Regions from separate parts of the Pseudescherichia vulneris genome, predicted to be linked through region 4. Evidence: predicted binding sites of a transcription regulator. Region 4 holds the regulator's gene; each other region holds the start of a gene.
What was found. The regulator CRP, encoded in region 4, controls carbon source genes, mostly activating them, when cyclic AMP is high. The targets are predictions, from matches to a motif close to ATGTGANNNNNNTCACAT.

Region 1 (8,971 bases), 200 kb from region 4:
TCCAGTTTGCGGATATCCACTTTACCCACCAGCGCGGAGATATCCTGGTTGTTCTCATCGCCGGGCTCGGTTTTCGCAATGGCGATCTGTTCCAGAATGGACGGCCATACCTTCACGACGCGAAACTTAGTGATGTCGCCGCCAAACTCATGCAGGCGCTTAGCCGCCCATGGGGACATAATCGTGCCGAGATAGCGGCGCGGAACGCCGTACTCTTTCTCAAGGATCTGCGCATCTTCCTGCGGGTTAAACAGGCACAGAGGGTGATCGTTAACCGGACTACGCTCGCCGTTGGCGCTCAGCACGTAGATGGGCACGCGCTGCATCAGGGCTTTGAGGCGTTCAGCAAGGGAGGATTTACCGCCGCCGACCGGTCCCAGCAGGTAAAGGATCTGTTTCTTCTCTTCCAGCCCTTGTGCGGCGTGTTTCAGATAGGAAACAATCTGCTCAATGGCATCCTCCATGCCATAAAACTCTTCAAACGCTGGGTAACGTGCGACAACCCGATTCGAAAATAGACGGGAAAGCCTGGGCTCCAGAGCAGTATCTACCATCACGGGCTCGCCGATAGCCATCAGTAGCCGTTCTGCCGCGTTTGCATAGGCGCTGCGATCCTGGCGGCAAATGGTGAGAAACTCCTGCAGGGTGAACTCTTCGTCCTTGGCAGCTTCATAACGCTGGCGATAGTGATCGAATATATTCATGGCATGCCGTCCTTTCGTTTTAGCACAAGAAAAGAGCCGTTCATATGAATAGTGGAGGCTCCCGGAAGAGATAAGCTGAACGACGCTAGCTCTACTTCAGCACCGGAATGCAGCAACCCTTATGCCAGGTTGTGAACGCCAGCAGTTAACGCGCCCGCGATACACCTTCTTAAAATTAAGCGTAGATGGCATTTGCAAAACTTGCATTGGACGCAAATCTAATTTCAATGACATATCAATAACTCATCTGAATTTATTTTCTTTATAGATAAAGGGTGGTGCAGACGATTCATCTCTCTGTCATTTATCCGTAAGCAGGTTGTCATGCTAAAAAAGCATGCTGTTGCGTTCAGTTATATAATAATCAGTGAAAAAATTTGGGATGACGGAGGCGGGCGGTTACACTGCTCCCGCTGATTATTTGACTACAGGAAGGAAAGGATTGTGACCAAACTCAAACTTCTGGCGCTTGGTGTATTTATCGCATCATGTGCCGCAACGGCAAACGCAGCGGGCCCCTGGTCGATTGGCGCGGGTGTCGGTGTGCTTGAGACGCCTTATAAAGATTACGATCGCGATGTCGCCCCCGTCCCGGTGATCAACTACGAAGGCGAGAACTTCTGGTTCCACGGCCTCGGCGGCGGCTACTATCTCTGGAATGATGAGAGCGATAAGCTCTCTGTTACGGCTTACTACAATCCGTTCCACTTCCGGCCAAAAGACAGTGATGACTGGCAGCTGCGCCAGCTCGATAAGCGTAAATCTACGCTGATGGCGGGTCTGTCTTATGTGCATAACACCCAGTATGGTTTTTTACGCACCTCGCTGGCTGGCGACACGCTGGATAACAGCAACGGTATCAGCTGGGATCTGGCCTGGCTCTACCGCTACACCAACGGTGGCCTGACGCTGACGCCGGGGATTGGTGCTGAGTGGAGTAGCGAAAACCAGAACGAATACTACTACGGCGTCTCGGGTCATGAGTCTCGTAGCAGCGGTCTGCGTACCTACGATCCGGACAGCGACTGGAGTCCATACCTGGAGCTGAGCGCCAGCTACCAGCTGAACGATAGCTGGAGCGTATATGGCATTGGTCGCTATACCCGTCTGGGTGATGAGATCAAAGACAGCCCAATGGTTGATAAGTCCTGGGCCGGGATCTTCTCTACCGGTGTGACTTACAGCTTCTAACGCTCATACTCAAATCGTTGTGCATTCCATGTGCACGATCCAGACATATCAACAGGGCGCTTGCGCCCTGTTTGTTTTACGGTAGGGCAATCATTTCAGGGCAATTTTTTCAGGGAAATAACCCAGGAGGAAACCATGACAGAAAAACGTGTGCAGTTTGCCGACAGCCAGCCGCTGGCCGCAATTGGGCAGGGCTCCTGGTATATGGGTGAAAATCCCCGTCAGCGGCAAAACGAGGTGGCAGCACTTCGCGCTGGACTGGACCTCGGCCTGACCCTCATCGACACGGCTGAAATGTACGCCGACGGTGGCGCAGAGGTGGTAGTAGGCGAAGCCATTATGGGCAGGCGCGACGAGGTGTTTCTGGTGTCGAAAGTCTACCCGTGGAATGCGGGAGGCCAAAAGGCAGTTGCCGCCTGTGAAGCCAGCCTGCGCCGTCTCGGCACCGACTATCTCGATCTCTATCTGCTGCACTGGCGGGGTAACTACTCTCTGGCCGAAACGGTAGAGGCGATGGAGACCCTGATCCGCCAGGGTAAAATTCGCCGCTGGGGCGTCTCCAATCTGGACTATAGCGATATGCAGGCGCTGTGGCGCGTTGAAGGCGGTCAAGCCTGCACTACCAATCAGGTGCTGTATCATCTCGCTTCCCGTGGCATTGAGTTCGATCTGCTGCCCTGGTGCCAGCAGCACTCTCTGCCGGTGATGGCCTACAGTCCGCTGGCTCAGGCCGGACGCCTGCGCGATGGCCTGCTGGAAAATGCTACCGTTCGGGAGATCGCCCACGGACATGGCGTAAGCGCCGCACAGGTGCTGCTGGCATGGGTTATTCGTCATCAAGGCGTTATGGCGATCCCGAAAGCCGCGAGCGTTACGCATGTTAAGGAGAACGCTGCCGCGCTTGAGTTAAACCTGACCGAAGATGAGCTGAACCAGCTCGATCGTGCCTTTCCGGCACCGGGACACAAAACGCCGCTGGATGTGGTATAGGAAAAGTTGCCCTCTCTGGGTGAGAGGGCATAGCGTGTTTACTGATTAACGCTTGTTTACGCGAATAGTTTGCGCCAGGCGGGACGGCTTCTCTTCGGTGGTTTTCTGCGGGGCGGTCACGCAGGCAGACTCCACGCAAACAAAGGTCTTATAACCGTCGTCCGGCATGTCGGCCATGCTGACAGAGAGCGCCGGGCCTGGGTTCCAGCCTACCACGTTGCTGTGATGGTGATGGATCACGTCAATTGTGCGATTCAGCGCGCCGTCGTGGATGACGCTGCACGCTTCCGGGTTCAGATAAACACGGTCGGTACGGTCCGGGAACGTCTGCACGCCGTCGGCCAGGACATCTTCCTGAGCGTTGTTTACCTTATCGATAAAGCGATCGCCCAAGCCGCTCACCTTCACCGCGCTGATGTCGCCCACGTTAAAGTAAGTGTGCAGGGCGGAGGTGGTCTCAAACTCGCCGTGGGCTTCCAGCTCAATCTCACAGCTCTGGCAGAGCTTAAAGCGGGCAAAGAGAGTGAAATCGTGCGGCCACTGTTCACGGGTCGCGTCGCTGCTTTGCAGTTCAAAGGTCAGCACTACGCCGTTCTCATCTTCGTTATGGGCGGTAAGCGTCCACGGCAGGATGCGGGCGATACCGTGAGCGGGCAGACCCTGCTGCTGCGCCGGGCCAAACCACGGCCAGCACACCGGAACGCCACCGCGCAGCGCCACGCCATTTTTAAACGGCGTATTGTCGCTCAGCCACAGCACCTCCTCTTCGCCTGCCGGTTTAAACGACAGCAGATGCGCGCCCTGCAGGGCAAAAGAGGCTTTCACCTGTGGGTGATCGATGACAATCAACTCTAGCTCGTCCAGCTGACGGCGGGAAATCACCGGGGTAATGTTTTCGACTACCGGAAGAGCAAAAATTTTATTAATCATATTCGTTTCTCAATCCTCTGTCTTAAGCCAAAAAAAAGAGCGACCGAAGTCGCTCTTAAGTTGAGTGTCACATCTTATTTGGAGATGTGAGCAATCAGGTCCAGTACTTTGTTAGAGTAGCCGGTTTCGTTGTCGTACCAGGAGACCAGTTTAACGAAGTTGTCGTTCAGTGCGATACCTGCTTTGGCATCGAACACGGAAGTGCAGATTTCGCCGTTGAAGTCGGTGGATACAACGTCATCTTCGGTGTAACCCAGAACGCCTTTCATGTCGCCTTCAGAAGCGGCTTTGATGGCTTTCTTGATCTCTTCGTAAGACGCTGCTTTTTCCAGACGTACGGTCAGGTCAACAACGGATACGTTCGGAGTCGGAACGCGGAACGCCATACCGGTCAGTTTGCCGTTCAGTTCTGGCAGTACTTTACCTACTGCTTTAGCAGCACCGGTAGAGGACGGGATGATGTTCTGGGACGCGCCACGGCCGCCGCGCCAGTCTTTGTGAGACGGGCCATCAACGGTTTTCTGGGTAGCGGTAGTCGCGTGAACGGTAGTCATCAGGCCTTCGATGATGCCGAAGTTGTCGTTGATAACTTTCGCCAGCGGTGCCAGGCAGTTGGTGGTGCAGGATGCGTTAGAAACGATGTCCTGACCTTCGTATTTGTCAAAGTTAGCGCCTTTAACAAACATCGGGGTGTTGTCTTTAGACGGACCGGTCAGAACAACTTTTTTCGCGCCAGCAGTGATGTGCTTACGAGCAGTCTCGTCGGTCAGGAAGATACCGGTAGCTTCAGCAACAACGTCAACGCCGATTTCGTCCCATTTCAGGTTAGCCGGGTCTTTTTCAGCGGTAACACGGATGGTTTTGCCGTTAACAACCAGATGGCCGTCTTTGACTTCAACGGTGCCGTTGAAACGACCGTGAGTTGAGTCATACTTCAGCATGTACGCCATGTAGTCAGCGTCTAACAGATCGTTGATGCCAACGATTTCGATGTCAGAACGTTCCTGAGCAGCACGGAAAACAATGCGACCGATACGGCCAAAACCGTTGATACCTACTTTGATAGTCATATATTCCACCAGCTATTTGTTAGTGAATAAAAGGTTGGCTGTAAAATTACAAAAACCTTACGCAGCGTCAAGCGGAATCGTGTCAATCATTGCGACAAATCAATCCTGTGCATAACCTTTGCGCGGCGACGTCGTCTCACTATTCCAATCAGCTACAACCCGTATGGGGCCGCCGGCGTGGATTTTAAAGGGCACGCAGGATAAAAACGTGAAATAGATCACAATTCCTCCGCTACATTTTCGCACCGCCTAAGTTTAGAACAAAAGTCAGGACGCCACTGTTAATGTTTTGTTAGAATCAGATAAAAGATGTAAATGAACCTATAGCGAGAAGCAAGCATATGGCTAATGAATCCTCTCAGGATGACCTGAAAAACAGCCTTACTGAAATGCAGTTTTATGTGACGCAAAACCACGGTACAGAGCCGCCGTTTAGCGGTAAGCTGTTGCATAACAAGCGCGAAGGCGTTTACCACTGCCTGGTATGCGATGCTGCCCTGTTCAACTCCCAGAGCAAATATGACTCCGGCTGTGGCTGGCCGAGCTTCTACGAGCCGGTGAGTGAAAATGCGATCCGTTATCTTAACGATTACTCACATGGCATGCAGCGAATTGAGATCCGCTGCGGCAATTGTGACGCTCATTTAGGCCATGTTTTCCCGGATGGTCCGCAGCCGACAGGAGAGCGTTTCTGCGTGAATTCAGCCTCCCTGAGCTTCAATGATGAGGCCGATGGCGAGCAAATTAAAGGCTAGAGAATCGATTCAGCAAATTATTCCACGAGAGCGGGTGAACGATGGAAATTAATGAGCTTGTCGCCAGCATGACGCCTGAGGTGTATCAGCGTTTGGCGACCGCAGTTGAGACTGGGAAATGGCCCGATGGCGTGGCGCTGACCCCGGAGCAGAAAGAGAACAGCCTCCAGTTGGTCATGCTCTGGCAGGCGCGTCACAACACCGATGCGCAGCATATGACCATTGACACTAACGGTCAGATGGTGACGAAGAGCAAACAGCAGCTAAAAGAGGAGTTTGGCATCGCGCCCAAACCGATCGCGACATTCAAGTAATGCGTTGGTAAACGCCCGGTAAGCGTAGCGCTACCGGGCAATAATTAGGCGTGCGTCTCTACCCAATCTGCCAGCGTATAGAGCGTCGCCCCCTCGGACGCCATGTCCATAAACGCCTGGGCACTATCCTGCTTGCCAATATTGACTCCCCGGCAGCCGTCGGTAATCAGGTTAACCTGATAGCCCAGCTGTAGGGCATCCAGTACGGTAAACTTCACACAGTAGTCCGTGGCCAGACCCAGCACGATAAGCTCGGTGACGCCGCGCATGCGCAGCCAGGCATCCAGGCCGGTCTTCTGCTTATGGCCGTTGTCGAAAAAGGCGCTGTAGCTGTCGATAGTCCGGTTTTCACCCTTGTGAAAAACCGCGTCGATGGCTTTTTGCTGAAGCAGGGGATGCAGTTCAGCCCCTTCGCTTCCCTGTACGCAGTGATCGGGCCAGAAGGTTTGGGGTAGATCGTCCAACGTTCCCTGCGTATAGGGCTCTACGCCGTGCTGGCTGGCGAAGCTGCCGTGATCGGCCGGGTGCCAGTCCTGACTCGCTATCACCGTATCGCCACGGGCTTTGCACCAGTCGATCAGCGCATTAGCCACGTCCACTACGCTATCGCCCTCCGGCACCGCCAGCGCACCACCGGCGCAGAAATCGTTCTGTATATCCACCAGCAAGAGTGCTCGTTGCGTCATCACAGGCTCCTTATTCGTCCGGGGTTAGCTCGCCGCGCAGGTTCTGGGTCATCGCCTGACGAATGGCGTCGGCGTCCAGATCCTGGCTCAACAGCCAGTGTAGCTTAGTCAGGGTCGCTTCAACCGTCATGTCCGCACCGCCAATGACCCCCGCATGCGCCAGGGCGTTGCCGGTAGCATAGCCGCCCATATTCACCTTGCCAGACATGCACTGGGTGAGATTGACCACTACAATGCCGCGCGCGCTGGCCGCCTCCAGCTCTCGGAGAAACTCGCCGTTCTGCGGCGCGTTGCCTACGCCGTAGGAGCGCAGGATCAACGCCTTCACCGGCTGACGCAGGAAGTTGCGCACCACGTCGGCCGAGATCCCGGGATAGATCGTGACCACGCCGATAGGCTGGGGGGTGATGCGGTGAACAATCAGCTCGCCGTTACAGCGCGGCGCACCGGGGTTGCCGAGGCGGCGAATATGGATCCCGGCCTCCAGCAGCGGCTGTAGGTTAGGGGAGTCAAAGGCGTTAAAGCCGTCCGCGTGGGCCTTGGTGGTGCGGTTGCCGCGAAACAGACGATTGTTGAAGAACAGCGTCACTTCGTTAATCGGGAAGTTCGCCGCCACGTAGAGGGCATTGAGCAGGTTAATCTGCCCGTCCGAGCGCAGTTCGGCGAGGGGTATTTGTGACCCTGTCACAATTACCGGCTTGCCAAGGTTCTCCAGCATGAACGACAGCGCCGAGGCGGTGAAAGCCATGGTGTCGGTGCCGTGCAGAATGACAAAGCCGTCGTAGCGATCGTAGTTAGCTTTGATATCGTCCGCGATATGCTGCCAGTCTTCCGGAGTCATATCCGACGAGTCCATCAGCGGATCGTATTCGTGGATCGTAAAGTCCGGCATCTCCGGCCGATGGAACTCGGGCATCAGCGCCAACTGGCGTTGCAGGTGACCAGAGACTGGAATGTAGCCCTGCTCTGAGCGCTGCATACCAATGGTCCCGCCGGTGTAGGCGACGTAAATTGATTTTTTTTGCATGGTTGTCAGTTCTTGTACCGCAAAGAAAATCCCCCCGGTGAAGGGGGGAGATGGGTTATCGAATGTTGGCGCAGGTCAGGCAAAACGCGTAGCGGCTTTGCGGATCGTTAAATACCGCCAGCTTATCGGTCTCGGCTTTTACCGTATCCGCCGCTGCGGCCAGCGGGGCAGGCAGATAGGCCTGCAAGGCCTGCGGCAGCATGGCGCGGATCTCACCGGAGAAGCCGTCCATCATGCGGGCCAGCAAGGTCGGCTCGTCCTGGTAGTACTCGATGTGCCACTGCTTCAGCTTCGCCAGCTCGGCGGCTTTCGCCACGGCATCGTCAAAGTCACCCAGCGCATCCACCAGACCGTTGTTTTTCGCATCCTCACCGGTCCAGACGTGGCCCTGAGCAATCTTGTCTACCTGCTCCGGCGTTGATTTACGCGCCTGCGCAACCAGGGAGATAAAGCGCTGATAGCCATTCTCGATGCTTAGCTGCATCAGCTGCTGCACCTGCGGTGGCAGGGCTTTAGTGACCGAGACATCCGCCAGCGGGGAGGTTGCCACGCCGTCGGTGTGGACGCCCAGCTCATCAAGGCTCTTCTCAACGGTGTTGATCACCCCGAAGATACCGATGGAGCCGGTGAGCGTGCTGGGGTTAGCCACGATGTAGTTGGCCGGGGTCGAGATCCAGTAGCCGCCCGATGCCGCCATACCGCCCATGGAGACCACCACCGGTTTGCCCGCCGCTTTCGCTGCGGCCAGTTCGGCGCGGATCACCTCTGAGGCGCTAACGCTGCCGCCAGGGCTGTTAACCCGCAGGACGATGGCTTTAACATTAGGATCGATACGGGCGTCGCGGATCTGCGAGGCCGTCGTGTCGCCGCCGACGTTGCCCGCCGTCTCTTCCCCATCCATGATTGCGCCGTTGGCAAAGATCACCGCCACGCTGCTGCCCACCTCGCTCGGTTTTTTCAGCGGATAGTCATACATGCTGATGGCGCGATAGTTTTTATCCTCATCGCTCCAGCCAAACTGTTTGACCAGCACTTTTTCCGCATCGGCGCTGCTGCCCAGCGTATCCACCAGCTTGTTGTCCAGCGCGTATTTGGCGGTATCACCGCCGACTTTGCTCAGGCCATCCAGCACGCCCTGCGCACCAGGGAAGACCTGCTGCGGAGTGATCTGGCGGTTAGCGGCAATCGTGCCCAGATAGTTCTGCCATAGCTCGCCAATCCAGCGGCTGTCCGCTTCCCGCGCGGCGGGGGACATATCGTCACGGATAAACGGCTCAACGGCCGACTTATAGGTACCGACGCGG
Region 2 (8,971 bases), 880 kb from region 4:
CAGCCCAGCACGTTGGGGGCATGCTTGAGCAGATAGCTGTTGCCCGCCAGCAGGATCGGCACTGCGCCGCGCAGTACCTGCCAGACCGGGAAGTTCCACGGCATTACCGCCAGAATAGCCCCCAGCGGACGGTACTCAATCACCGCCTGGTTATTTTCCACCTGGGTCGGCTCGCTCGCCAGCATTGCCGGGCCGTGTTCGGCGTACCAGTCGCAGAGGTTAGCGGACTTCGCCACTTCAGCTCGGGCTTGCAGAATGGGTTTACCCATCTCGGCGCTAATCAGCTGCGCCATCTTCTCGCCGTGCTGGCGCAGAACCACCCCCACGTTACGTAGCCCCTGAGCGCGCTGCGCTACGCTCTGCTCCCGCCACTGGCGGAAACCCTGCTGCGCGGCGGCCAGAGAGGACTCGACCTCTGCCGAGGTAGCCCACGGACGCGCCGAGAGCTGCTCGCCGGTTGCCGGATTGATGGATAAGGCATGCGTTTTTGCGGAAATGGACATTATTTATCTCTCTTCTAAACAGGGAACTTGCTTTATCCTGGTCTACTCTGCTATTTCTGAAAACTGAATAATATTAACCTAACCATTCACAAATCGAGAACAGCATGGATTTAACCCAGCTTGAGATGTTTAACGCCGTGGCACAGACCGGCAGCATTACCCAGGCCGCGCAGCGGGTGCATCGGGTTCCATCGAACCTGACTACGCGCATCCGCCAGCTGGAGGCGGACTTGGGGGTGGATCTCTTTATCCGTGAAAACCAGCGGCTGCGTCTCTCTCCCGCCGGGCATAGCTTTTTACGCTACAGCCAGCAGATCCTCGATCTGGTGGCGGAGGCGCGCAGCGTGGTAGCGGGTGATGAGCCGCAGGGGCTGTTTTCGCTCGGTTCGCTAGAGAGCACGGCCGCCGTGCGTATTCCCCCTACCCTGGCCGAATTCAACCAGCGCTATCCCCGCATCCAGTTTGACCTCGCCACCGGCCCGTCCGGGACCATGATCGACGGCGTGGTCGAGGGTCGGCTCAGCGCGGCGTTCGTTGACGGGCCGTTGATGCACCCTGGGCTGGAGGGGATCCCGGTCTATCGGGAGGAGATGATGATCGTCGCCCCTGGCGGACATGCCGCCATCAGCGACGCCACACAGGTTAACGGTGCAAGCATCTACGCGTTTCGCGCTAACTGCTCCTACCGCCGCCATTTTGAGAGCTGGTTCAAGGCAGCCGGTGCCATGCCCGGCAAAATTCATGAGATGGAGTCCTACCACGGCATGCTGGCCTGCGCCATCGCCGGAGCCGGGCTGGCGCTGATGCCGCGCAGCATGCTGGAGAGCATGCCTGGACATCATCAGGTTTCTGCCTGGCCGCTGGCAGAGGAGTGGCGCTGGCTGACCACCTGGCTGGTATGGCGTAGAGACGCAAAGAGCCGCCCGCTGGAGGCGTTCATCGCCCTGCTGCAAGAGCGGCCGCAGACGCCATAGGATAATAGTATAGATGTTTCAACATATTGCGCTGATGCGCGGCAAGGGATATTTTTAAACGGTCGCTATTAACGGTTAACGGAAAAAGAATGAATACCAAAGCCCGTAAGGTCATGATTATTGGTACCGGCAACGTCGGTGCATCGGCTGCCTACGCCCTGCTAAATCAGAACATAGCCGAAGAGCTGATTCTGGTCGATCTTAACCGCGATCGCGTCGAGGGGCACGCCCAGGATCTGGCAGATGCAGCAGCTTATATGCCAGGGATGATGACTATCTCAACCCGTGACGTCAGCGAGTGTGCGGATGTCGATATCGCAGTGATCACCGTCTCCGGCGGGCCGCTTCTGCCCGGCCAAACCCGGCTGGACGAGCTGACCAATACGGCCAAAATCGTCAAAAAGATTGTGCCACAGATGATGGAGAACGGCTTCAACGGCATCTTTCTGATCGCCACCAACCCGTGTGACATTATTACCTGGCAGGTGTGGAAGCTCTCTGGCCTGCCGCGTAACCAGGTGATTGGCACTGGCGTATGGCTGGATACCACCCGTCTGCGCCGCTCTCTTGCCCAGTCGCTGGATATTGGCGCGCAGAGCATTGATGCCTTTATCCTTGGCGAGCATGGCGATACCCAATTCCCGGTCTGGTCTCACTCCTCGGTGTACGGCTCACCTATCGCCGAAGTCTATCGGCGCAAGACCGGTCAAGAGTTGGATCGTGAGCGTCTGGCGGAGCAGGTTCGCCGTCAAGGTTTTGATATCTACGCCCGTAAAGGCTGCACCGAGTACGGCATTGCCGGAACTATCGTCGAGATCTGCCGCAATATCTTCACCGGTAGCCATCGGGCGTTAGCCATCTCCTGCGTGCTTGACGGAGAGTATGGCGCGAAAGATATCGCCATCGGCGTGCCAGCCGTGCTGGCCCAGAACGGCGTCCAGCAGATCATTGAACTGCAGCTGGCCGAGGATGAGCAGGCGAAGTTCCAACACTCGGCAAGCGTCATTGCCGCTAACATCGCCCGCCTGCCCTGATAGTTGTCAATTGTCGTTAGCTTGCCGCACCGCGACGCACTAACAGCAGCGTCAGGCTAAACGACATTACCAGCGAGATCAGCACGCCGGAGATGGCATACGGGAACCACGGGCCGATGTAGGCTGGCAGGCTGAAGATGCTGGAAAGAATGTAGCCAAACAGCCGCACGCCAAAGAAAGCGATAAACGCCGACGCCACGCTGCTGGCAATCGTCGCGGCAATAAACGCGCGTTTCTCTTTGGTCAGTACGCCAAATAGCGCCGGTTCGGTGATGCCCAGCAGCGCAGATATGGCCGCAGAGAGCGTCACGGTGCGATCGTCGCGATGACGATTCTGGAACCAGATAGCGAAGGTGGCGCCGGCAATGGCCATGTTGGCCATGCAATCATCGGCATCAGCATGTCGTAGCCGTGTTCGCTGAAGTTTTGTAGGGCAATGGGCGTCATCGCATGATGCATGCCGGTGAGGATTGCCACCGGACGGATCGCGCCCACGATCAACCCTGCCAGCACCGATGAGGTGTCAAACAGGCCCTGAATACACCACGCAAGGCCTTTGCCCAGCCAGATACCCACCGGACCAATCACCACCAACGCCACCAGCGCAGTGATAAACAGCGTTAGGGTCGGCGTAAACACGGTTCTCAGCACCTCCGGCATGACGCGATCCACCGCGCGATGGATATAGCTCAACGCCAGCACCGAAAAGATGACGGGAATAACGCTAGAGGCGTAGTTAAATATCGACACCGGCAGCACACCGGCAAACCAGTAGGCCTGCACTGCCCCCGGCGCACCGCTCGACAGCTGCTTGGCCGCCTCGATCAAGGAGGGATACATCAAGCAGGCAACCACGGCTGCCGCTAAATATTCGTTGGTTTTAAACATTTTGGCGGCGGATACCGCCAGGAAAAACGGCAGGAACCAGAACACGCCGCTGGCGATCATATCGATCACCATGACAGTGTCACTTTTGGCTGATAGGAGATTCATGGCAATAAAACCGGCCAGCAAGCCTTTGATCATCCCCGCACCCGCGATAGCCGGTACGATGGGGCCAAACACGCCGGACACCGTATCCATAAACAGCGAAATTAAGCCTTTTCTGGCTTTGGCAGGTGCCTCACCGGTTGGCTCAGCGGTCACGTCGCCGCCTATCTGTTGATACCAGTGATTTACCTGCGGGCCGATAATGACCTGATACTGCTCGCTTTGCAGCTGTGCGCCCAATACGCCAGGTAGCTGGGTCACGGCCTGTTGGTTGATCTTCGCCTCATCCACCAGATCGAAGCGCAGACGCGTCATGCAGTGCCAGACTTTATTGATATTTTCTCGACCGCCAACGCCTTGAATTAGCGCGTTGATGATGGCTGGATTACTCATTTGCTGGCTCCTTATCTGCCTTGATGACGGCATGTTCAATGCTGAAGAAGTCTACGGGAAGGTGGCGGTGATAAACAGACCAATAAAAAGTGACAATGCTCACATAACCCACATACAAAGGCGAGATGAGCAACAATCAGGGCAAATTGGTCTGGTTTTTTTATCATTTACCTTCCCTGCGCGGACCAAAATAAAGTGCTGGAAATCGGTAAATAAGAGCAGGAATAATAGTCCCCGTACTCTGCTTTCAGTCAGCCGTCAGGAGCGACCATGACACCCACTTTAATCACCAACGTTGAATGTTTCATCACCCGCCCGGATCGTCACAACCTGGTGCTGGTCAAAGTCACCACCGATAAGAATATCGTCGGCTATGGCTGCGCCACGTTTCAGCAGCGGCCGCTGGCGGTAAAAACCATGGTGGATGAATACCTGAAACCACTGTTGATGGGGCGCGATGGCAACCACATCGAAGATCTGTGGCAGATGATGCAGGTGAACGCCTACTGGCGAAATGGTCCGGTGATGAACAACGCCATTGCGGGCGTGGATATGGCGCTGTGGGATATCAAAGGCCAGCTGGCGGGTATGCCGCTCTATCAGCTGTTCGGCGGTAAATCGAAAGACGCGATTGCGGTTTACAGTCATGCTGCCGGTGAAAGCATGGATGACCTCTATCCTCAGGTAGATGCTCTGCTCTCACAAGGTTATCGCTACATTCGCTGCCAGCTCGGTTTTTACGGCGGCACACCGCAGGATCTTCATGCCACACGCGAACCGACGGCGGGTGCCTATTACGATCAGGACGAATACATGGCAAATACTATCGCCATGTTTAAAGCCCTGCGCGAGAAGTACGGCCACCGTTTTCATATTCTGCATGATGTACATGAGCGACTGTTCCCGCAGCAGGCGATTCAGCTGGCGAAGGCGCTGGAGCCTTATCAGCCGTGGTTTTTGGAAGATATCGTGTCGCCGCAGCAGAGCGGTTGGTTAGCGCAGATTAGAGCACACAGCAGCGTGCCGCTGGCGATGGGCGAGCTGTTTAACAACCCGGCCGAGTGGCACGATTTGATCGTCAACCGGCAGATCGATTTTATCCGCTGCCATGTGTCGCAGATCGGCGGCATTACCCCCGCGCTCAAGTTGGCGGTGCTGTGTCAGGCGTTTGGCGTGCGGCTGGCGTGGCACGGGCCGCCGGATATGACCCCCGTCGGCGTGGCGGTGAATACCCATCTTAATATTCACCTGCACAACGCAGCGATTCAGGAGTTTATCCCGGCCCAGACCAATACCCTGGCACTGTTCCCCGACGCGCCGCAGGCGGAGGGCGGATATATGTATCCGCTCGATCGTCCGGGGATTGGCATACAGGTGGATGAAGCGGCGCTGGCGCGTTTCCCGGTGGTCTATCGTCCACACGAATGGACGCAAAGCCGCCTGCCGAACGGGGCGATGCACACGCCTTAACTGCCGCTGCGAAAGCGCAGGTTGTCAGCGTTGAACGGCGTAACGTAGGTACATTCGTAATGAATGTCGATCACTTCGCTTAAGATCCACACTTCGCTGCCGGAAAGTATGCCGCGATTGGTGATTTTCATGGCGGGCGTGCCGCGTTTGCAGCCGAGCAGCGCGGCCTGGGCTTTATCCACCGCCACCGCCTGATAATGGGTGAGGAAGTGGGACAGCGTCAGGCCTTTACCGATGGCATAGCGTTGCAGTGAGCTTTCGATTACTTGCTGATTGAGATCGGGAAAGCGCGCCAGCGGCAGGCTGGAGGTTTCAATCTGCGTACAGCGCTCGTCCACGTAGCGCAGGCGACAGAAGTACCACAGCCACTCATTTTCCCCGATGCCAAATACCTGCTGCTGCTCTTTGCTGGGCAACCGTTTATGCAGGCTGAGCAGGCGATAGCGCATTTGATTAAAGCGTTTTTCGGTGATGGAGTTGTAGACCAGCGGATTGCTGCGCGCGTTTTCGCTGACGTATATACCCGAGCCCTGCACGATACGAATAATGCCGATGCTGACCAGCTTTTTTAACGCTTCCCGCACGGTGTAGCGCGACACGCCATACTCTTCGGCAAGTTCGCGCTCGGCGGGTAATTTATGTAACGGCTCGCTGGCCGTCTGGAAGATCTTGCTGAGCAGATCCTGAGTGATAAATTCCCGTTTTTTCATGGCTTCCATCAACGTTAGGGAAAAGAGCGTTTTTATTACGGGTTTAAAATGGGATCTAAATCACAAAATGATTGTGTTTTCGCCAGTGAACGTTTTAAGATCGCCCCATCTTTTCCCCTCATCAACACTACTATAACCTTATGACAACGAACACTGTTTCACGCAAAGTTGCGTGGCTGCGCGTCGTGACGTTGGCCATTGCGGCTTTCATCTTCAATACCACTGAATTTGTTCCTGTCGGACTGCTCTCTGACATCGCCGATAGCTTCGGCATGCAAACCCCGGAAGTGGGCATTATGCTCACCATCTATGCCTGGGTTGTGGCGCTGCTGTCGCTGCCGTTTATGCTGCTCACCAGCCAGGTAGAGCGGCGCAAGCTGCTGATCGTGCTGTTTGTGCTGTTTATTGCCAGCCACGTGCTCTCCTTCCTGGCGTGGAACTTTACCGTGCTGGTGGTGAGCCGGATTGGCATTGCGTTCGCGCATGCTATCTTCTGGTCGATCACCGCCTCGCTCGCTATTCGCGTGGCCCCGCCGGGCAAGCGTGCCCAGGCGCTTAGCCTGCTGGCCACCGGTACGGCGCTGGCGATGGTGCTGGGGCTGCCGATAGGCCGGATCGTCGGACAATACTTCGGCTGGCGTACCACCTTCTTTATTATCGGCATTGGGGCGCTGATCACCCTGCTCTGCCTGGCGAAGCTGCTGCCGAAGCTGCCAAGCGAACACTCTGGCTCGTTGAAAAGCTTGCCGCTGCTGGTTCGTCGCCCGGCGCTGATGAGTATCTACCTGCTGACGGTAGTCGTGGTAACCGCGCACTACACCGCCTATAGCTACATTGAGCCGTTTGTGCAGCACGTGGCGGGGCTGAGTGCCAGCTTCGCTACCGTGCTGCTGCTGATCCTGGGCGGCGCAGGGATCATCGGCAGCATCCTGTTTGGCAAGCTGGGCAACCTGCACGCCTCCACGCTGGTCAGCGGTGCTATTGCCGTTCTGACCCTCTCGCTGGTGCTGATGCTGCCTGCCTCGCACAGCACAACGTACCTTGCCGTGCTCGGCGGATTCTGGGGCGTTGCGATTATGATCATCGGCCTCGGTATGCAGGTGAAGGTATTGTCGCTGGCCCCGGACGCCACCGACGTGGCGATGGCGCTCTTCTCAGGGATCTTTAACCTCGGCATCGGCGCGGGCGCGCTGGTAGGCAACCAGGTAAGCCTGCACTGGTCGATGGCTAACGTGGGTTACGTTGGCGCAGTCCCCGCTCTGGCGGCGCTGGTGTGGTCGGTGGTGATATTCCGCCGTTGGCCTACGGTGCTGGAAGAGCACACTGAGCTTGAAGAGCAGACCCAATAGCGTTTACGCCGGGTGGCGCTGCGCTTACCCGGCCTACGTTTTCGTTACTATGAGAGTGGGTAGCTGGAGATAATCTCCAGCACGCCGTTGATAATAAACTGTACCCCCATGCAGACCAGCAGAAAGCCCATCAACCGTGAGATGGCCTCAATACCGCTTTTTCCCACCAGCCGCATCACCGCGCCCGAACTACGCAGACAGCCCCAAAGGATCACCGACACAAGCAGGAAAATCAGCGGCGGTGCAGCCAGGATCACCCAATCCGGAAAGGTAGAGCTGTGACGCAGGGTGGAAGCCGAGCTGATGATCATCGCGATGGTTCCCGGGCCGGCGGTGCTGGGCATCGCCAGCGGGACAAACGCGATATTGGCGTCCGGCTCCTCTATCAGTTCCGCCGTTTTGCTCCTGGCCTCCGGGGACTCATGTGCTTTCTGCTGGGGAAAGAGCATCCTGAATCCGATAAAGGCGACGATCAGTCCCCCGGCGATGCGCAGCCCCGGAATCGAGATACCAAAGGTATTCATCACCACCTGCCCGGCATACCAGGCAACCATCATAATGGCAAATACGTAAACCGACGCCATCAGTGACTGGCGATTACGTTCGGCGGCATTCATATTGCCCGCCAGGCCAAGAAACAGCGCGACGGTAGTCAACGGGTTCGCCAGCGGCAGTAATACCACCAGTCCTAATCCAATTGCCCTGAACAGATCCTGCATAAGGTGCACTCCATGAAGCGGATACGTAGATGCCTATTATATGCGCAAAGCCCCTGCATGTGCAGCGGACAATACGCTAAGCCAATGTATAAACTACAGTTATTAATTTATTAGTTATTGCTAAAAAATTGGTACGTGAAACGTTTTAGCAAATTGTGGCATAAGTTAATGCATTCAGTTGACTTATAGTTGCCCCGGCAATAGTATCTGCCGTGACTAATCTACTTGCCGGGGCAACCATCGTGAAAAGCACCAGTGACTTGTTCAACGAAATCATCCCACTGGGCCGCTTGATCCACATGGTCAACCAGAAAAAAGATCGCTTATTAAACGATTACCTTTCGCCGCTGGATATCACGGCGACGCAGTTTAAGGTGCTCTGCTCTATCCGCTGCGCGACCTGCATCACGCCGGTGGAGCTGAAAAAAGTGCTGTCTGTCGATCTCGGGGCACTCACCCGCATGCTGGATCGACTGGTATGCAAAGGCTGGATTGAGCGTCAGCCTAATCCGCATGACAAGCGCGGCGTGCTGATCCAGCTTACTGCTGACGGCGCAGCGCTTTGTGAGCAAGGCCATAAATTAGTGGGGCAAGACCTGCATCAGGAACTAACAAAAAACTTAACGGCAGATGAAGTGGCAACCCTTGAGTACTTGCTCAAGAAAATACTGCCGTAAACAGAAGAGGTATAATGATGTCCAGACGCAATAATGACGCCATTACTATTCATAGCATATTGGACTGGATCGAGGATAACCTGGAGTCACCGCTGTCGCTGGAGAAAGTCTCCGAGCGTTCGGGTTATTCAAAATGGCACCTGCAACGGATG
Region 3 (5,253 bases), 2.5 Mb from region 4:
GGGCAAACAGCAGACGCAGGTAGTCGTGGATCTCGGTAATGGTCCCGACGGTAGAGCGTGGGTTGTGCGAGGTCGACTTCTGCTCAATGGAGATCGCGGGCGACAGACCTTCGATGTGATCGACATCCGGCTTTTCCATCAACGACAGGAACTGGCGCGCATAGGCGGAGAGCGATTCAACGTAGCGACGCTGACCTTCGGCATAGAGGGTGTCGAAAGCCAGGGATGATTTACCTGAACCTGAAAGCCCGGTGACGACAATCAGCTTGTCGCGTGGGATAACGAGGTTGATATTCTTGAGATTGTGGGTGCGCGCGCCCCGTACTTCTATCTTATCCATTCACCTTTCCCGGTAAGAGACTCGGCGCTCGGTATGTTTGAAGGACATCCGGCGAACTGAACTGAAACGGTTAATTATGACACAAAAAAACCTGAATGGATATACAGTATAAGAATGCATCCCGGACGCATTTGTGCGAAAATAGCGCACGGCGGGCGGATTACTGGAATCCTCCTCGCAAGGTATCAAAGCGTCGCTTGGTAAGTTACAATCGCGCGCTTACACTATTGAGATTAAGAAACGTATTCAGGAGACACAACCATGGCCAGCAGAGGCGTAAACAAGGTGATTCTCGTCGGTAATCTGGGCCAGGACCCGGAAGTACGCTACATGCCGAATGGGGGCGCAGTAGCCAACATTACGCTGGCTACTTCCGAATCCTGGCGTGATAAAGCGACCGGTGAGATGAAAGAGCAGACCGAATGGCACCGGGTTGTGCTGTTTGGCAAACTGGCCGAGGTGGCCGGTGAGTATCTGCGTAAAGGTTCTCAGGTTTACATTGAAGGTGCCCTGCGCACCCGCAAATGGACCGATCAGTCCGGCGTGGAAAAATACACCACTGAAGTGGTGGTGAACGTGGGCGGCACCATGCAGATGCTCGGCGGCCGTCAGGGCGGCGGGGCACCGGCAGGTGGTCAGCAGGGCGGTGGTCAGCAGGGCGGTTGGGGTCAGCCTCAGCAGCCGCAGGGCGGCAACCAGAACCAGTTCAGCGGCGGCGCACAGCAGCGTCCGCAGCAGTCCGCTCCGGCACCGTCTAACAACGAGCCGCCGATGGACTTCGACGACGACATCCCGTTCTGAGTGCGCGCTGAGCTAGCGTAAGCCATAAAAAAACCCCGACGCGTCGGGGTTTTTTGTTTTTTAACTCAGGTGATGACCACCGGCCACTCTGGCGGCGCATGGCTGGCGACTTCAATCATTATGCTTTCGATGTTGTGCCAGATAGTCGCCACGTCGACCAGGGTGATGCCGAGCAGCCCGGTGGCGAACCAGCAGGACGCTACAACGCCGAGACCGCTGCTGATGATCGCCAGCCCAATATAGTCGGACTTACGGAATTTGATGTTCAGCGAGCTGGCTAGAAACATCAGGATTGCGCTCATAAGCTGCCAGCGCAGCAGAACAAGGCTAGTCGTAATGGTGGCCATAGTTTTTAACCTCACACGTCTGCGGGCCGCTTTCGTTGGGGTGAGGCTCGCAGGGACTGACGGGATACAATGAAACGTTATTTTTGTTTCATAAGATATGTGAACTATATCACATTTGTTCTTTTATTAGCCAGTCGTGGTGCAGGCTTTTTGAGTGCGATTTAACCATTAGAAGTGTGTGGAAATAGGTGCGTGCATTATTCGCTCAATGCGGATTGCCATAGACGAAAAAATAAACGCAGGACTCATCCTTTTTTATCGCACTGGCAGTTTGGCTTAATCAACGATCCCCTGTGGCGTTAACGAAAAACCCTTATCGATAGCTGGATAATTATTTTCCTTAATATAAACAGGGCGAACACTTTTAGTTTGGCTTACGGACAAATATTATCGTCATAACTAAATATTAGGTTATTAATGATAAAAGTCGGTTGCTAATGTCTGATGATTCATGCAACGTAATCACCTGTTTATCAAAGCTTCCTGCCGACCATGCAGGCACACATAAAGCAGGGATATAGGGCGGAAATGAATCATAGCGCACGCCGCAAGGCGCTAAGGATTGTCGGGATCATCATGGTAGTTTTGCTGCCTGTGATGCTGGCGCTATGGTTTGCTCACATCCGCGCCGTTAAAGAGACGGGCATACAGCTGCGTTCATTTGCGCAACTTGCGCTGGATAAAACCGAGCTGGTTATCCAACAGGTCGATATCGCGCGCAGTAAAGCAGAGAAATTTAACGGCAGGATCTGCTCGCCAGCGCATCGCGATAATATGCTCAATATTATCCGCGGGCAGCTTTACGTTGCCGATATAATATACGCTAATGGCGATCGTTTTTTATGTTCTACCTCAATGGCACCCGTGGAGCCCTATATTATTTCCGCAGCGGAATATACCCGCTCTCCGGACGTCTCTATCTATTATTATCGTGATACTCCGTTTTATGCTGGCTATAAGATGGTCTATATGCAGCGCGGCCACTATGCACTGGTAGTCAACCCGTTAGCCTACAGCGAAGTGATGTCGGATGACCACTCGCTGGCCTACGGCGTATACGACACGGTAACAAAGGCGTTCTTCTCGGTGAGCCCGACGGCGGATGTCCGGGTACTGGCAGGTCTGGTACAGAACAACGACTTTACCTTTCAGCAGGATGGCCGCTTTTATACCATTGCCCACTCGGAAAAGCGTCCTATAGCGATTATTGTCTCCACCTCCAGCGATCGCTATTTCCAGTTTCTCTATCATCAGGCGACGCTCACGCTGCCGCTGGGGATGATTTGCAGCATTATTATTTTGCTAATGTGGTCCCGAACCCACCAGGAAATTAATTCACCGCGCCGTCTATTGCATCGCGCCTTGCTAAAACGTCAGCTGCGGCTCAATTATCAACCGATTATTGATATTAAAACCGGCCAGTGCGTGGGGGCCGAGGCGTTGTTACGTTGGCCTGGGTTTGAAGGGCAGGTGATGAGCCCGGCGGAATTCATACCGCTGGCGGAAAAAGAGGGGCTCATTGAACGGGTAACCGATTATGCCGTTGAGGAAGTCTTCGCTGATTTAGGTCGTTTCTTATCTGAAAATCCGCAGCTGTATATCTCAATTAACCTCTCCGCCTCGGACTTCCACTCCTCTCGCCTGATTGCTTTAATTTCTGATAAAGCCCAACAGCATGCCGTCAAGGCCCAGCAAATTAAAATTGAAGTGACCGAGCGTGGGTTTATTGATGTGCCGAAAACAACGCCGGTTATCCAGGCGTTTCGTCAGGCAGGATATGAGGTGGCGATTGATGATTTTGGCACCGGTTATTCCAACCTGCACAATTTATATTCGCTGAACGTCGATATTCTGAAAATTGATAAATCCTTTATCGATACGCTGACTACCAACAGTACCAGCCACCTGATTGCGGAACACATCATTGAGATGGCGCAAAGCTTACGCCTCAAGATCATTGCCGAAGGCGTGGAAACCTCAGAGCAGGTGACCTGGCTATTAAAGCGTGGCGTGCAGTATTGCCAGGGCTGGTACTTCGCAAAGGCGCTGTCGCCCCAGGACTTTATGGCGTGGGCCCGGCAGCCGCTGCGCTGATCCGCCCGCGCTACATCTGATGCCGGTAATCGCTCGGCGTGCGATCGAACTCCCGACGGAACACGCGGGAAAAGGTCTGCTGCGAGACGTACCCCAGCTCCATCGCAATATCAAAGATTGGCCGCTGCGTCGTCCGTAGCGCCTCTGCTGCCATTACTAGCCGCCGCTGGCGGATGTAATCCCCCAGCGTCTGGTGAGTCACCGCACGAAACATCCGCTGCAAATACCACTTGGAGTATCCGGATTTCTGCGCCACTACATCAATGTTCAGGGGTTGGTCGATATGTTCATCAATCCATTCAATAAGCGTTTGAATAATTTGCTGATGGGACATACTGCTGCCTCTTTTTCAGTGCTGAAGTCGTCGTTTGGTCTGAAGCGGAGTATAATTCCTCAAGTTAACTTGAGGTAAAGGGCTTTATGGAAAAGAAATTGCCGCGTATTAAAGCGATGCTGACCCCAGGCGAGGTGGCGAGGCGTAGCGGGGTCGCCGTCTCGGCTCTGCACTTTTATGAGAGTAAAGGCTTGATTAAAAGCGTCCGTAACGAGGGCAACCAGCGGCGTTATACCCGTGACGTGCTGCGCTACGTGGCCATCATCAAGATTGCCCAGCGCATCGGCATTCCTCTGGCGACCATCGGCGAAGCGCTGAGCGTGTTGCCCGCTGGCCATACGCTGAATGCCAAAACGTGGGAGCAGCTCTCCTCCCAGTGGCGGGAGGAGCTGGACAGACGTATTCACACGCTTGAGGCGCTACGGGACGATCTTAACGGCTGTATCGGCTGCGGCTGCCTGTCGCGCAGCGACTGTCCGCTGCGTAACCCAGGCGACCGGCTGGGAGAGCAGGGAACCGGGGCCCGGCTGTTAGAGGATGAGGCAAACGACAAATAAAACTAAAGCGCCACAAGGGCGCTTTAGTTATTTCCGGTCTTTGTCTTTCGCTCTATCCCGCTCATTTACAGGAGGGTTTCCCCCGACATCTACACCCCTCGCTCGAACGCGTTGTTGAGGTTCCGGTTTGTGTTGACACTTTTAGTCTATGCCACCAGACCGGGATTGCCAGGGATAAACCCGTCAGTTTTGCCGAAATTTTTCGCGGATCATGCGCAATTTTCTATAGTTAGGGGAGGCGAGGGCAAGCCTGACAAGGCCTTATCTCATATCGATAGCAGGAGACAACCGTGATCGCTGTACATCATCTTAATCAGTCGCGTTCCCAGCGCGTTCTTTGGGCCCTGGAAGAGCTGGGTCTGCCCTACCAAATTGTGCGCTACCAGCGTGAAAAAACCATGATGGCACCCGAGGCGCTAAAGAAAGTACATCCGCTGGGGAAATCACCGGTGCTAGATGATAACGGCACAATCATTGCCGAATCCGGCGCGATCCTTGAGCATCTACAGGAAACCTATGATACCCGCGGTCAACTCAAGCCAACGGATACGCACCAGAAGCTCCAGTACCGTTTCTGGCTGCACTATGCAGAAGGATCGTTGATGCCGCTTCTGCTCATGAAGCTGGTGTTTGGCAGCCTCGGCAAACCGCCGGTGCCCTTTGGCCTGCGTACCTTGGGCAAGGCGTTAGGAGAAGGGGTGCAGAAAGCCTGGCTTAACAAGCAGCTTGAAACCCATGCGCGCTACATTGAGTCTCAGCTCGGCAGCCAGCCGTGGTTTA
Region 4 (6,584 bases):
GACGATAGCCTGCCGCTCAACGCGGCGGTGATTGTCTCAGCGCCGCTGGTGCTGGAGGCCTGTAGTCTCCATATGGATAAGGGTTTTACACGCTTCTACCAGCATTACCTGCTGAACCTGCTGAAAGCCAACGCCACGCGCAAGCTCAAGGCCTATCCCGGCTCGCTGCCGATCGATCTCGCCCAGCTCAAGCGCGTGCGCCGCATCCGTGAGTTTGATGATCTGATCACCGCGAAGGCGCACGGGTTCGATGATGCCATTGACTATTATCGCCGAAGCAGCGCCATGCCGGTCCTGCCGCAGATCCGCAAACCGACGCTGATTATCCATGCCAAAGACGATCCCTTTATGGATCACCACGTCATTCCGGCGGCGGGTCATTTACCCGCTAATATTGAGTATCAGTTGACCGAACATGGCGGCCATGTTGGCTTCGTTGGCGGCACGCTACGCCGCCCTGAGATGTGGCTTGAAAAGCGCATCCCCGACTGGCTGGCACCCTATCTGGAGGCATAGATGATTATTCCCTGGCAAGAGGTTCCACCCGAGACGCTCTACAGCCTGATTGAGAGCTTTGTCTTGCGCGAAGGCACCGATTATGGTGAACATGAGCGTTCGCTTGAGCAAAAGGTTGCCGACGTAAAGCGTCAGTTGGAAACGGGTGAGGCCGTGCTGGTGTGGTCAGAGCTACACGAGACGGTCAATATTATGCCCCGTAAACAGTTTCGCGAATAACGCTGCGTCAGGCGATCCGCCCTCTTCTGCTGTTTATCAGGGAGTCGTTCGCTATGTCAGCCAAACATCCGGTGATTGCTGTGACAGGTTCCAGCGGTGCAGGAACCACCACCACCAGCCTCGCCTTTCGTAAAATTTTTTCTCAGCTCGGGCTGCGCGCCGCCGAGGTGGAGGGCGATAGCTTCCACCGCTATACCCGTCCGGAGATGGATATGGCAATCCGCAAGGCGCGCGATGCCGGGCGGCATATCAGCTACTTTGGCCCGGACGCCAACGATTTTGGCCTGCTGGAGCAGACCTTTATCGAGTATGGTCACAACGGCACCGGGCAGGCGCGCAAGTATCTGCACACCTACGACGAAGCCGTGCCGTGGAACCAGGTTCCGGGCACCTTTACGCCGTGGCAGCCGCTGCCGGAACCTACCGATATTCTGTTTTATGAGGGGTTGCACGGCGGCGTGGTGACGCCCCAGCACGACGTGGCACGCCATGTGGATCTGCTGGTGGGGGTGGTGCCGATTATCAACCTGGAGTGGATCCAGAAGATGATCCGCGACACCAGCGAGCGCGGCCACTCCCGGGAGACGGTGATGGACTCGGTGGTACGCTCAATGGATGACTATATCAACTTCATTACGCCGCAGTTCTCCCGCACCCACATCAACTTCCAGCGCGTCCCCACGGTCGACACCTCAAACCCTTTCGCAGCCAAAAATATTCCCTCGCTGGACGAGAGCTTTGTGGTGATCCACTTCCGCGATCTGGAGGGGATAGATTACCCCTGGCTGCTGGCGATGCTGCAAGGCTCGTTTATCTCCCATATCAATACCCTGGTGGTGCCGGGCGGCAAAATGGGGCTGGCGATGGAGCTGATCATGCTGCCGCTGGTGCAGCGGCTGATGGAAGGCAAGAAGATTGAATAAGGCAATGCGCGTCATGTAGGCCCGGTAAGCGCAGCGCCACCGGGCATAAAATCATCCCTCAATCACTTCGTATGAATGGGTGATGTTAACCGCTTTCTCCAGCATCAGCGCCACGGAGCAGTACTTCTCCGCCGAGAGATCTACCGCGCGGGATACCGCCGCATCCTTCAGTTCTTTGCCGGTAACGATAAAGTGCAGGTTGATGTGGGTGAAGAGACGCGGGGCCTCTTCCCGGCGCTCGGAGGTCAGCTTCACTTCGCAATCGGTCACGCTATGACGGCCTTTCTGCAGGATCGACACCACGTCGATGGCGCTGCATCCGCCTGCCGCCATCAGCACCATCTCCATCGGGCTGGGGGCTTTATCCCCGGAGTTGCCGTCCATTAAAACCTGATGGCCAGAGGCGGATTCGCCGAGGAACGTTAACCCTTCAACCCATTTTACGCGTGCTTGCATTTTCATCACTCCAGAGTGGCAATTTTCCCGACAGATTACGCGCGCCGAGTAAAACGCGCAACGGAAGGCGACATCCATCAAGCTGAAGCGAGACACCAGGAGACACACGGCAAAAGCTATGCTAAAACAGTCGGGATGCTACGGTAATGTATTGACATTATGCAGGTATGCAGAGGACTTCAACCATTACAGGCCGCACGCTTATATTGACGGCCCCCTTCCCAGGATTCGGGAAGCATATGATTGCAACCCCAGCCGCCGGATGCGTCCCGCGACTGGCGCCAGCTTATAACAGAGGATAACCGCGCATGGTGCTTGGCAAACCACAAACAGACCCGACTCTCGAATGGTTCTTGTCTCATTGCCACATTCATAAGTACCCATCGAAGAGCACGCTGATTCACCAGGGTGAAAAAGCGGAAACGTTGTACTACATCGTCAAAGGCTCAGTGGCAGTGCTCATCAAGGACGAAGAAGGGAAAGAGATGATCCTCTCTTACCTGAACCAGGGCGACTTTATCGGTGAACTGGGCCTGTTTGAAGAGGGCCAGGAGCGCAGCGCATGGGTACGGGCGAAAACCGCCTGTGAAGTGGCCGAAATTTCCTATAAAAAATTCCGTCAGCTGATCCAGGTCAACCCGGATATTCTGATGCGTCTTTCGTCGCAGATGGCACGCCGCCTGCAGGTCACTTCTGAGAAAGTGGGTAACCTCGCCTTCCTCGACGTCACCGGCCGCATCGCGCAGACCCTGCTGAACCTGGCTAAACAGCCGGACGCCATGACCCATCCGGACGGGATGCAGATCAAAATCACCCGCCAGGAGATCGGCCAGATCGTCGGCTGCTCCCGTGAAACCGTAGGCCGTATTCTGAAGATGCTGGAAGATCAGAACCTGATCTCCGCGCACGGCAAAACCATCGTCGTCTACGGAACACGTTAAGCTTTAAGAACGGCGTATCGCCTCTGCGGACGCCGTTTTTGCTCTTCTCCTCATGTGGCGCAGGTTAATCTACCACCCCGAAGTTAACTACGCACTGCGGCAAACGCTGGTGCTGTGTCTTCCTGTGGCCATCGGTCTGGCGCTGGGTCATCTTCAGCATGGTCTGCTATTCTCGCTGGTGCCCGCCTGCTGCAACATTGCCGGTCTTGATACGCCGCACAAACGCTTCTTTAAGCGCCTGGTTATCGGCGGCTCGCTGTTTGCTGGCTGTAGCCTGGCGGTGCAGCTGCTGCTGGGGGCCAACGTTGCGCTCCCGCTGATCCTCGCCGGATTGGCAATGCTGCTGGGCGTCACGGCGGAAATCAGTCCTCTACACGCACGTCTGCTGCCCGCTTCGCTTATCGCCGCTATCTTTACCCTCAGCCTGGCGGGCAATATGCCGGTCTGGGAACCGCTGCTCATCTACGCCCTGGGCACGCTCTGGTATGGCGCATTTAACTGGTTCTGGTTTTGGCTGTGGCGCGAGCAGCCCCTGCGCGAATCATTGAGCCTGCTCTACCGCCAGCTCGCCGATTACTGCGAGGCGAAATACAGCCTGCTGACGCAGCACGCCGATCCGGAGAAGGCCCTGCCGCCGCTGCTGGCGCGTCAGCAAAAGGCGGTGGATCTCATCAGCCAGTGCTATCAGCAGCTGCATATGCTCGCCGCCAACCAGCATAACGACTACAAGCGTCTGCTGCGGGCGTTTCAGGTGGCGCTGGATCTGCAGGAGCACATCTCGGTCAGCCTGCACCAGCCGGAAGAGGTGCAGAAGCTGGTGGAGCGCAGCCACGCCGAAGCGGTGATCCGCTGGAATGCGCAGGTGGTCGCTGCCCGGCTTCGGGTGCTGGCAGACGACATTCTGTACCATCGCTACCCGACCCGCTTCACCATGGAGAAGCAGATTGGTGCCCTGGAGAAGATCGCCCGCCAACATCCGCAAAATCCGGTTGGGCAGTTCTGCGCCTGGCACTTTAGCCGCATCGCCCGCGTGCTGCGCACCCAGCGCCCACTCTATACCCGCGACCTGATGGCCGACCAGCAGCGCCGCCAGCCGCTGTGGGAGGCGCTCAAGAGTTATCTGTCGCTGAAATCTCCGGCGCTGCGCAATGCCGCCCGCATCAGCGTCATGTTGAGCATCGCCAGCCTGATGGGCAGTGCCCTGCATCTGCCGAAGCCCTACTGGATCCTAATGACGGTGCTGCTGGTTACGCAGAACGGCTACGGCGCTACTCGGGTACGTATTTTACATCGGGCGGCAGGCACACTGGCAGGGTTAACGGTTGCTGGCGTTGCCCTGCACTTCCATGTTCCGGAGGGGTATACCCTGCTGGGCATGCTATTTATCACGCTAATCAGCTACCTGATCATTCGCAAGAGCTACGGCTGGGCGACGGTAGGATTCACCATTACGGCGGTGTACTCGATTCAAATTCTGACCCTGAGCGGCGAGAATTTTATCGTTGCCCGGCTGATCGATACCCTGATTGGCTGCCTGATCGCCTTCGGCGGGATGGTCTGGCTCTGGCCGCAGTGGCAGAGCGGTCTACTGCGGAAAAACGCCCATGATGCCATTGAGAAGGATCAGGATGCGATTCGCCTGATCCTCAGCGACGATCCGCAGCCGACGCCGCTGGCCTACCAGCGGATACGGGTCAACCAGGCGCACAACGCCCTCTTTAACTCGCTGAATCAGGCGATGCAGGAGCCGGGGTTCAATACCCACTATCTGGAAGACATGAAGCTCTGGGTGACCCATAGCCAGTTTATCGTCGAGCATATTAACGCCCTGACAACGCTGGCTCGGGAGCATGCCATGCTGACGCCGGACCTGACCCAGCGCTATCTGGAGTCATGCGAAATTGCGCTTCAGCGCTGCCAGCAGCGGCTGGACTATGACGGGGCCGGAGCATCCGGGGACGCGAATATTCTTGAAGCGCCGGAGACGCGCACCCACGGCCCAATGAGCCCGATGGAGATGCATCTCCAGCGTATTATCGGGCATCTGAACAGCATGCACACCATCTCATCGGTGGCATGGCGTCAGCGCCCGCATCATGGCATCTGGCTTAATCGCCGGTGGAGTAAAGATTAAGCCCGGACAAGGTTGGCTACCGCCACGGCAAAGCGCTGCATGCCTTCATCAATATCCTGCTCGCTGACCACCAGCGACGGGGCAAAGCGCATCACGTCTGGCCCGGCGTTCAGCACCATCACGCCCTCATCGGCGGCCGCGTAAAGCAGATCGCGGGCGCGCCCCTTGTACTGCGGTTTTAGCTCGGCACCAATCAGCAGGCCCATGCCGCGAATATCGCTGAACACGTCAAACTGCTCGTCGATCTGCTGTAAATGTTTGACGAAGCGCTGTCGCTTCTCGCTAACGCCTTGCAGCACCTCAGTCGAGCTAATAATGTCAAAGGCTGCACCCGCCACCGCGCAGGCCAGCGGGTTGCCGCCGTAGGTCGAACCGTGGGAGCCCACGTGGAAGGCGTTGGCAATCGCCTCGGTGGTCAGCACGGCGCTGATAGGGAAACCGCCACCCAGCGCCTTGGCGCTGGTGAGGATATCCGGCGTTACGCCGTAGTGCATGTAGGCAAAGAGATCGCCGCTGCGCCCCATCCCGCACTGCACTTCATCAAAGACCAGCAGCGCCTGGTGCTGGTCGCACAGCTCGCGCAGGCCCTGTAAGAATTCTGGCGTGGCGGCAGTCACGCCCCCCTCCCCCTGCACCGGCTCAACCACCACCGCACAGGTGTGATCGTCCATCACCGCTTTCACCGCATGAAGATCGTTGAACGGCACGTGGATGATATCGGCGGGTTTCGGTCCGAAGCCGTCGGAGTATTTCGGCTGGCCGCCGACCGAGACGGTAAACAGCGAACGTCCGTGGAAGGCGTTATGGAAGGCGATGATTTTGGTTTTGTACGGACTGTGGCGCGTAGAGGCGTAGTAGCGCGCCAGCTTAAAGGCGGTTTCGTTGGCCTCGGTGCCGGAGTTCATAAACAGCACGCGCTCGGCAAAGGTGACGTCGATAATCTTACGCGCCAGGCGCAGCGCTGGCTCGTTGGTAAAGACATTGCTGGTATGCCACAGGGTTTCGCCCTGGCTCTTCAGCGCCTCCACCAGTGCAGGATGGCAGTGGCCCAGCGCCGTGACGGCAATCCCGCCCGCGAAATCAACATACTCCTTGCCCTGCTGATCCCACACTCGACTGCCTTTGCCCTTCACCGGAATAAACTCCGCCGGTGCATAAACGGGCAGAATTACTTCGTCAAATGTTGCGCGCGTAACTGCGTTCTGTTCAGTTGCCATGTCATGCCCATCCGTTATATGCAGCAATGATTATGAAAATATAATCACAAAATATGCATAAAAAATCAGTGCATGGCAACTAAAAATCGGCCTGGTTAAGAAAGTTTGCCAGCAGCGCGTGCCCCTGCTCGCTCAGGATGCTCTCCGGGTGGAACTGCACGCCCTCTAGATCCCACTC

Region 1: a site for CRP is predicted at 5,092-5,109, ahead of msrB (peptide-methionine (R)-S-oxide reductase MsrB). Genes of this name have one in related genera too.
Region 2: a site for CRP is predicted at 3,982-3,999, ahead of FN633_RS01360 (enolase C-terminal domain-like protein). Genes of this name have one in related genera too.
Region 3: a site for CRP is predicted at 1,586-1,603, ahead of FN633_RS15685 (YjcB family protein). Genes of this name have one in related genera too.

The regions. Positions count from the first base shown of each region.
Region 1 covers NZ_LR607338.1:1,444,621-1,453,591, forward strand. The annotation lists gene yeaG (protein kinase YeaG) at 1-704, opposite strand, end outside; gene FN633_RS05985 (MipA/OmpV family protein) at 1,149-1,895, shown strand; gene FN633_RS05990 (aldo/keto reductase) at 2,031-2,885, shown strand; gene FN633_RS05995 (D-hexose-6-phosphate mutarotase) at 2,931-3,815, opposite strand; gene gapA (glyceraldehyde-3-phosphate dehydrogenase) at 3,890-4,885, opposite strand; gene msrB (peptide-methionine (R)-S-oxide reductase MsrB) at 5,227-5,640, shown strand; gene FN633_RS06010 (YeaC family protein) at 5,682-5,954, shown strand; gene pncA (bifunctional nicotinamidase/pyrazinamidase) at 5,999-6,640, opposite strand; gene ansA (asparaginase) at 6,651-7,667, opposite strand; gene sppA (signal peptide peptidase SppA) at 7,723-8,971, opposite strand, start outside.
Region 2 covers NZ_LR607338.1:358,349-367,319, reverse strand. The annotation lists gene sad (succinate-semialdehyde dehydrogenase) at 1-503, opposite strand, end outside; gene ptrR (putrescine utilization regulator PtrR) at 608-1,477, shown strand; gene FN633_RS01370 (L-lactate dehydrogenase) at 1,567-2,511, shown strand; partial or broken gene FN633_RS01365 (PTS transporter subunit EIIC) at 2,528-3,894, opposite strand; gene FN633_RS01360 (enolase C-terminal domain-like protein) at 4,165-5,364, shown strand; gene FN633_RS01355 (GntR family transcriptional regulator) at 5,361-6,074, opposite strand; gene FN633_RS01350 (sugar transporter) at 6,215-7,423, shown strand; gene FN633_RS01345 (MarC family NAAT transporter) at 7,471-8,142, opposite strand; gene marR (multiple antibiotic resistance transcriptional regulator MarR) at 8,385-8,819, shown strand; gene marA (MDR efflux pump AcrAB transcriptional activator MarA) at 8,837-8,971, shown strand, end outside.
Region 3 covers NZ_LR607338.1:3,771,983-3,777,235, reverse strand. The annotation lists partial or broken gene FN633_RS15695 (excinuclease ABC subunit UvrA) at 1-340, opposite strand, end outside; gene ssb1 (single-stranded DNA-binding protein SSB1) at 602-1,141, shown strand; gene FN633_RS15685 (YjcB family protein) at 1,207-1,488, opposite strand; gene FN633_RS15680 (EAL domain-containing protein) at 2,017-3,582, shown strand; gene soxS (superoxide response transcriptional regulator SoxS) at 3,593-3,916, opposite strand; gene soxR (redox-sensitive transcriptional activator SoxR) at 4,003-4,473, shown strand; gene FN633_RS15665 (glutathione S-transferase family protein) at 4,764-5,253, shown strand, end outside.
Region 4 covers NZ_LR607338.1:1,242,281-1,248,864, forward strand. The annotation lists gene FN633_RS05110 (hydrolase) at 1-516, shown strand, start outside; gene FN633_RS05115 (YheU family protein) at 517-735, shown strand; gene FN633_RS05120 (phosphoribulokinase) at 789-1,658, shown strand; gene FN633_RS05125 (OsmC family protein) at 1,710-2,114, opposite strand; gene crp (cAMP-activated global transcriptional regulator CRP) at 2,423-3,055, shown strand; gene FN633_RS05135 (YccS/YhfK family putative transporter) at 3,108-5,189, shown strand; gene argD (bifunctional acetylornithine/succinyldiaminopimelate transaminase) at 5,186-6,406, opposite strand; gene pabA (aminodeoxychorismate synthase component 2) at 6,486-6,584, opposite strand, start outside.